DNA from 2 places in the Alteromonas sp. G4i35 genome. Region 2 is predicted to be linked to the other one. Evidence: predicted binding sites of a transcription regulator. Region 2 holds the regulator's gene; the other holds the start of a gene.
The links. Region 2 encodes sigma-54, which starts transcription at its own class of promoters, with help from an activator protein. Its sites were predicted from a motif close to GTTGGCACGNNNNTNGNNT; they were not measured.

Region 1: a site for sigma-54 is predicted at 1,958-1,976, ahead of ACFI6L_RS09250 (exopolysaccharide biosynthesis protein). Genes of this name have one in related genera too.

Annotation. Positions count from the first base shown of each region.
Region 1 covers NZ_JBHNZD010000012.1:32,417-36,632, reverse strand. Annotated here, with positions in the region: gene ACFI6L_RS09260 (hypothetical protein) at 1-217, opposite strand, end outside; gene ACFI6L_RS09255 (sigma-54-dependent transcriptional regulator) at 234-1,565, opposite strand; gene ACFI6L_RS09250 (exopolysaccharide biosynthesis protein) at 2,112-2,717, shown strand; gene ACFI6L_RS09245 (LysR family transcriptional regulator) at 2,726-3,649, opposite strand; gene ACFI6L_RS09240 (rhodanese-like domain-containing protein) at 3,706-4,056, opposite strand.
Region 2 covers NZ_JBHNZD010000025.1:71,449-75,664, forward strand. Annotated here, with positions in the region: gene lptC (LPS export ABC transporter periplasmic protein LptC) at 1-249, shown strand, start outside; gene lptA (lipopolysaccharide transport periplasmic protein LptA) at 218-772, shown strand; gene lptB (LPS export ABC transporter ATP-binding protein) at 775-1,500, shown strand; gene ACFI6L_RS16145 (RNA polymerase factor sigma-54) at 1,574-3,055, shown strand; gene hpf (ribosome hibernation promoting factor) at 3,086-3,373, shown strand; gene ptsN (PTS IIA-like nitrogen regulatory protein PtsN) at 3,387-3,830, shown strand; gene rapZ (RNase adapter RapZ) at 3,915-4,216, shown strand, end outside.

The DNA.
Region 1 (4,216 bases), on a different contig from region 2:
AAACATTGCCACTTAACTCTGATGTCATTTCAGCAAGAGTATGGCTGCAGTCTTTAGCACTGCTTATTATTTTATCCAACGCCACCAATGCCTTTTGAGGTGGAACGTCACCGTTTAATGCCATTTTTACTAGCTCAGCTTGCATTGATATTCTGTTTAATGGTTTGCGTGCATCATGCACATAAACACTTAGTCGAGAAAATTCTTCGCTAGTCATGCCGAATACCTCTTACTTAGTCGTCTTTACTTAAGTCACCATATGCATGAAGACGGTTGTAAAGCGTTTTCGTACTAATTCCCAGCATTTCTGCTGCGGTGGTCTTATTGCCATTCACTTTTTCCAACGTGGCATAAATTAGCTCTTTTTCCACGTCTTCAATGGTTCTACCGGCTTGAAGTGCCGGTGTCGTACTCTGTTTTTGAGCAAATGGTGACTCAATGGTTTTTGGTAATTCAATCTCACTCTTTTCAGGGTCGCTCATAATGGCAGCGCGATGCACAAAGTGTCTTAGTTCACGCACGTTACCGGGCCAGTCGTAGGCTTGTAACGTATCGAGTTGACTATCTTCCCACTTAAATTGCGAGCCATTATCTTTATTGAATTCAGCAATAAAGGTTTTTGCTAGTAATGGAATATCTTCCTTTCTTTCACGTAGCGGAGGAATGGTGATTGGGAACACCGCAAGTCTGAAGTAGATGTCTTCGCGCAGTACTTTGCTTTGCGCAATCTCTTCCATTGTTCGGTTCGTGGCAGATACAACGCGGCAGCTCACCGGGATGGTCTTCGTTCCGCCCACACGAATAACAACCTTGTTTTCTAAAACGCGGAGTAAGTTGGGCTGCATATCAATGGGCATTTCTGTGATTTCGTCCAAAAAGAGCGTGCCGCCCTCAGCTTGTTCGAAAACACCTTCTTTACGTCCTACAGCGCCGGTAAATGCTCCTTTTTCGTGACCGAAAAGTTCGCTACCTATTAGTTCTTTTGAGAATGCACCACAGTTGGTTGCAATATAGGGACCTTCACTTTCTGAAGCACGATGAATTGCGGCAGCCACCACTTCTTTACCTACACCGCTTTCACCAAGCAGCATTACGTTAGCGCTGGTTTTACTCACTCTAGAAATCAGCTTGTAGAGCTCTTTCATAATTGGTGATTCACCAATCAGCAAGTCAAAATGTTTCTCTATTTTTTCTTGTGCAGGTGCTTTTTCTTTTGGCTTTTGACTTAATACGGCCTCTATTTCCTCCCGTTGAATTGGCTTAACAAGGTAGTCGACCGTGGGGCCACACAGACCCTTTATCACGCTTTTCACAGAAGGGTGACCCGTTATCAAAGTAACGCGAGGGCGCTTAGGAAGTGCATCTAATTCATTGAACAAGTGCGCGCCGCTTCCATCGGGTAGCATGAAATCAAGCAGTACATGGTCAAAGGTTTCTTTCTCTAACCAGTCGCGGGCTTCTTTGAGTGTGGCAGCGGTAAGTACTTCGTGGCCAAGAAATTCGATGATAGTACAAGCTACTTCTGTGAACTCGGCGTCGTCATCAACTAAAAGTACGGTAAGCACGTGGATGTCCCTCTCTTCTTTCGTTTCCTATTCAGAAAAAATATGGAATAGAATCAATGTTATAGTTTTATCATACGCTATTAACAACTGAATGCTAAAGCGCATATTTAAAGTTTATTTGTACGCTGGTTTAAATTGATAAGGCGTAAGCGCATCGGAAAATATCTAAACGCTTCAAGCAACCCGGAAATCTTGAACATTTGCCTAGATGCCAGGGATAGTCGGTTGCGCTACGTTCTTCTAATTTATCAACTCTTTGCGATCAGCGGTACACATCGCACTAAAGTACAGAATGTCTATATCTGTCTTTGTTTTATTAGGTGATTTTATTCTACTTATCAGGGGCATTTGCAAAAAGTATTCCTGTCTTCAACACACCGTCACATGCAATCGATGGCATATTTTTCGCACGATTTGCCTGTCTAAGGTTACTTGCAATCTCACTATGGCAAATCGAGTAGGTGCAAGAAATGTATATTAATTAGGCGAGGAGCCCGTCTGATTAATGCGACGTTCGCTGGTAATGTGATATCAAAGGAATTGAAGATGTGGGGAAAAACAGCTGTAAGATCAATGACCTTGTACGAGTTGTTGGGGAAAATGCAGCCGCGAGCAAGACAAGATACGTTCGAGTTTGCTGAGTTTTGGGATGTGATGGAGAAAAGAGGCTTTGGACCAATGTTGGCGCTGCCATCTTTTATCGCTTGCACACCGATTGGGGCCATCCCTGGGATCCCATCTTTAGCGGGTGGGACAATTTTACTCATCGCGTTGCAAATTTTACTCGGTCGTAGGCATCCTTGGTTACCGCAAAAAGTGATGCAACTAAACTGTGACGCCGATCAGCTTCGCTACATTGTCGAAAAGGTTAAACCGTATGCAGTACGCGTAGACCGCTTTTTAGTTCCTCGGTGTTTTTTCATGCGCCAGCCTGTGTTCAGATCACTCATCGCATTATGTTGTGCAGGTTGCGGACTTGTAATGATTCCTCTGGAGCTTATTCCCTTTATGGGCCTTATTCCCGCTTTTGCTGTTTTTATTATGGCAATAGGCATGGCCACAGACGATGGTGCTGTGGCGTTAGTTGGTGTTTCATTATCGCTATTTGGCTTTATACTTGGATTTGAACGCCTTGCAGTCGCTCTAAGCTGATGGACAAACTACTCAGTACACGAATCGAGCATAAAATCTGACGATGGAAGGTTCATTGTTTGATATCGTAGCTCACCAATAAAAGCACGGGCAGCTGGCCCCAACGTATCGCCGTCTTCAAAAGACAGATAAAGGAGCGCCTTACGCAATGCTGCATTATTATCCAGGGGAAGGGGAACGAGTGTACCGTCTTCAAGCTCATCTTTAATTATTGCTATAGGCAGCCACGCAAAACCCAACCCCTGAGCAATAATATCTAATGACGTTCTAACGTGGCTTACGGTCCAGCGTTGCTCTGCACCTAACCAGCCCACATCAGCTTTACGTTCCGCGGATGAATCCCTTACCACAATTTGACGATGCGCTTTTAAGTCTTCCAGTGTGAGCGTTCTATCTAATTGGTGTAGTGGATGGTCGGCGTGAGCGACAGCTGCAAACTCAATTTCGCACAAGTCTTCGCTAAAACCATTTGGAAATACGAAAGGAGAGATGCCTAAATCAACTTTACCATTGCTCAAAAGTGAATTTGCGCCACTGAGCACAGTTTCTTCTATCTCGATACGAAGCAGCGGAAACTCAGCAGAAACTTTCGCTAGCACGTTATAAAGCAATTCAGACGGAAAAATAATATCCACCGCTATGCGTAAAGTTGTTTCTGTGCCAGATTGAAGGCTATTGGCAACGGCCTCGAGCTTGTGTGCTTCGCTCAGCAAAAAAGAGGCACGGCGATACATAAGTTCGCCTTGCGGCGAAAGCTGGACTTTACGTCCAATATTCTCAAACAACGACACACCAATGGCGTTTTCAAGCTTTTGAACCGCGTGGTGAACGCTCGATTGACTTTTGTGAACTTCAGCAGCAGCTTGATTAAAGCCGCCTGCATCGACGACGGCTTTGAACATTCGCCATTGTTCTAACGTAGATTTCAGCATACAGCGCCTTAAAACTCTTAATTAACGATACTTATAGCATACACGTGGTTAAGAAGTCATTTTCGGTTTGCTTGGTTTATCGTGGGTACAGGGCATGTCACAACCGAAACGTTCTCATAGCCCATTTTTATAAGTTGCTCTGCTGCTAGTTTTGCTCGAATGCCCGACGCACAGTGAATATAAAGTGGCGCTGAAGCATCTTTAAACTGTTCCAGTGCCTTCATTTCGAGCACGCCGCGTGGTATGTGAAGCGCAGAAGGTACGGGCTGATTGGCAACTTCGGCACTCTCCCGTACATCAATCAGTATACCGCTATTGTTTCGGCACTCACTGGCCGCTTGCTCCGCAGATACAGTGCGTAAGTTATCGTCTATGTTTTCTATTCGAGTCTTCATATCTATAAGCATACTTTTCCTTTTTGCCTAAACTTGGTTAAAATAAGTAAAATCTAATATATTGATGTCAGCGTAATAAAACAATGTAAAATACAGGGATTCGTCGCATAAATTGGCAGGTCGGCAAAATGTCTTATACTTTAGTATAGTAAATGGCTAAATTGGTGCCGAA
Region 2 (4,216 bases):
AATAACGAGCTAATCCAGCTGGAAAACCAAGTTAATATTGAGAACCAAACTGGCGATGACTTTGTCAGAAGTATATCGACCGAGTACATTCAAATTAATTTAGAAACCAAGCAAATGACATCTGACCAACCCGTTGAAATACTGGGCACCCAATATGTCATTTTAAGTAATGGGTTTAACGCGAATTTACGCACACAAGAATACGAGCTTTTAGATCATGTACAAACCACTTATTCCCCTAGCAACTAGTTTATTGCTTGCCATCGCTAGCGGTGCGGTACACGCCAGTGAAGATGATTTTTCGCAGCCCATAAAAATAGGCTCGAACACCCAGTTTATCGACGGTAAAAATAAAACCGCGTTGTACAAAGACGACGTACTCATAACTCAAGGCTCTTTGGTTATTGAAGCTGACGAAGTGGAAGTAATTGCCACTGACGGTGGTGGTCGTGAAATATTTATTGCTAGAGGAAAGCCTGCAAGCTATTCCCAGCAATTGGAAGACGGCACGCCAGTTTCGGCAAAAGCTAATGAAATACGCTATGAAGTGGTGAACCGAACGATTTCTCTTGCCGGAAACGCAGAGTTGAAACAAGACACCAGTAAAGTACAGGGTGACAACATCACGTTCGATATGATTACCGAGCAATTGCTAGCGACTGGCGGCGCAGGTAAAGATGGTGAGGGTCGAGTGACCACAGTATTCACACCTGAGACCATTCGCAAAACTTCGTCTAAGAAAGACAAAAAAGACAACGAGGGCAATGAATAGCAATGGCAACTTTGAGCGCTAAAAATCTTGCTAAGGCTTACAAGTCAAGACAGGTTGTTCGAGATGTAAGTCTGTCTGTCTCAACGGGTCAAATTGTTGGTCTTCTTGGCCCAAATGGCGCTGGTAAGACCACCACATTCTACATGATTGTTGGTTTAGTGAATCTGGATAAAGGCAAAATTGAAATCGACGACAATGAGCTAACTCATCAGCCCATGCACGAGCGCGCACGCCGCGGAATTGGCTACCTACCGCAGGAAGCCTCTATTTTCAGAAAGCTCACAGTGCATGAAAATATCATGGCCATTTTGCAAACCCGTAAAGATTTAAATTCACAACAGCAAGAAGAAGAAGCAGATGCGCTACTTGATGAATTTAATATTAACCATATACGTAATAGTACGGGGATGAGTTTGTCAGGGGGCGAACGCCGTCGCGTTGAGATTGCCCGCGCTCTGGCAGCAAAACCGCAATTTATTTTGTTAGACGAACCATTTGCTGGTGTTGATCCAATATCAGTTAATGATATAAAGAAGATAATACAACATCTTCGCGATAGGGGTATTGGAATCCTTATCACGGACCATAACGTACGAGAGACATTGGATGTTTGTGAAAAGGCGTACATTGTGAGTCATGGCGAGCTTATTGCGCAAGGAACGGCGGAACAGGTTTTAAGTAATCAAAAAGTAAGGGATGTATACCTAGGCGAACAATTCAGGCTATAGTTAATGTAACCGAATTGTCATTTTTCAGTTTCGCTCTGGTATATTCAATTTAGAGCATTTAAATAAGACGTAGATGAAACCATCTTTACAGCTAAAATTTAGCCAACAACTTACCATGACACCACAGCTTCAGCAGGCCATTAAACTGCTGCAGCTTTCTACACTTGATCTTCAACAAGAGATCCAAGAAGCGCTCGATTCTAATCCGCTATTAGAAGTTGAAGAAGGTAACGACGAGCCGCAACTAGAAAAGAACAATATCGACAACGATGACAGCGGTTCTGAGGCCACTGCTTCTGCATCTAGTGACACGTTAGAAGCCGGCGATGCACTTGAGAAAAACGATCTTCCCGATGAGCTGCCAATCGACAGCACATGGGACGAATACTATTCTGCTTCATCTTCGCCTGCTCCGGGTCCATCCAATGACGACGAGCAAATCTTCCAAGGTGAGACTACTGAAGATATTCAAGAGCACCTTCTTTGGCAAATGCGCCTTACCCATTTCTCGGATACCGATCGCGCAATCGCTACAGCAATCATCGACTCTATTGACGAGTCAGGTTATTTAACCGTTACCCTTGATGATATTTTAGAAGCGGTTAACGATGATGATATGGAAGAGCCGATTGAAATGGACGAAATAGAATGTGTGCTAAAGCGCATTCAGATGTTCGACCCTATTGGTTCTGGCTCACGCTCTCCACAAGAATGTTTGATGGTGCAATTGCGCCAATTTTCAGAAGACACACCGTGGCTTGCTGAAGCAAAGCAACTAATTGAAGAGTACTCTGACTTACTGAGCAGCAAAGACTATCGTACGCTTATGCGTAAAAGCCGATTGAAAGAAGATCAGCTACGCGAGGCAATGCGTTTACTGCAAACCTTGAATCCTCGCCCAGGTAGTGCTTTAGTTACTAAAGAGCCTGAGTACGTTATTCCTGATGTCTCAGTAACTAAGAAAAATGGCCGTTGGGTGGTTGAGCTGAACCCCGACAGTCTGCCTAAATTAAGCGTAAATCAACAATACGCTGCAATGAGTCGCCGTGCCAAGAATAGTAGCGATTCACAATTCATCCGCTCACACATGCAAGAGGCTAAGTGGTTCATAAAGAGCCTTGAATCTCGTAACGAAACCTTAATGAAGGTTGCAAACTGCATTGTGCAGCAGCAAATGGGCTTTTTTGAGCACGGCCCGGAAATGATGAAACCAATGGTGCTAAATGATGTCGCAGAAATGGTAGATATGCACGAATCCACTATTTCGCGAGTGACAACGCAAAAGTACATGCATACGCCACGTGGAATCTTCGAATTGAAGTATTTCTTCTCAAGCCACGTTGCAACAGAGTCTGGTGGTGAATGTTCATCTACAGCGATTCGTGCATTGATCAAGAAATTAGTGGCCGCTGAAAAGCCTAGCAAGCCGCTAAGTGATAGCAAGATTGCTTCATTGTTGGCCGAACAAGGCATTAAAGTTGCCCGGCGAACAATAGCAAAGTACCGGGAATCGTTGTCGATCCCGCCGTCGAACCAACGCAAAAGCCTTATTTAATCGGGCTTAATAATATAAGGAAGACGAAATATGCAAATCAACCTTACTGGTCATCATGTCGAAATCACCGACTCTTTGCGTAATTATGTCGATACGAAGTTCAGCAAACTTGAACGTCACTTTGATCACATTTCTAATGTGCATGTCATCCTGAACGTTGAAAAATTAAATCAAAAAGCCGAAGCGACCGTTCATTTAAGTGGCGCTGAAGTATTCGCATCCTCAGAAAATACCGACATGTATGCGGCGATTGACAGCATGGTTGATAAACTCGACCGGCAGGTAATCAAGCATAAGGAAAAACTGAAAAAACATTAGTAGTTAATTAAGCATGGATATACAAGCCATCGTAAGTCTGGACCGCACCGAGTGTGCGGTTCAGTGTAATAGTAAAAAGCGAATTCTTGAGATCATCGCTGATATCGCTGCCAAGCAAAACGAGAACATTGATCAGGCAACGGTACTCAACAGTTTGATGGCTCGAGAGCGTATGGGTAGTACAGGCATTGGCAATGGTATCGCCCTGCCCCACGGGCGCCTGCCGGGCCTTGAAAAAGTGATCGCCATTGTTGTAACCAGCACGCCAGCAATCGACTTCGACGCCCTTGACGAGAAACCCGTAGACATCTTTTTTGCGCTACTCGTTCCCGAGGAACAGACCGAAGGACACCTTCAAACGCTGGCCACCGTGGCTGGTAAACTAAGCGACAAAGAAACGATTAAAGCAATACGTCGCGCAACGACAAGCGACGATATTCTATCTGCATTAAGTTAAACATTAAGCGCCTATTAACCGTTTAGTGGGCGCCTAATTCAACAACGCGTATGTGATAAAACCAGAGTATTAGGGAGAAAGTAGGTGAAGCTGATAATAATCAGTGGTCGTTCAGGGTCTGGTAAGTCTGTCGCACTTCGCGCATTGGAAGATTTAGGTTATTACTGTGTTGATAATATACCGGTAAACTTACTTCCCACTTTAACCCATACAGTTGTTGACGAGTACGATCAGGTTGCGGTAAGTATCGATGTGAGAAACTTACCCAAAAATCCTGACGATTTGGTAGAAATTCTAGACTACCTGCCTTCTTCGTGGTCGATGACCATTGTTTACATTGACGCGAGCGATGATGTACTGGTTAAGCGTTTTAGCGAAACACGTCG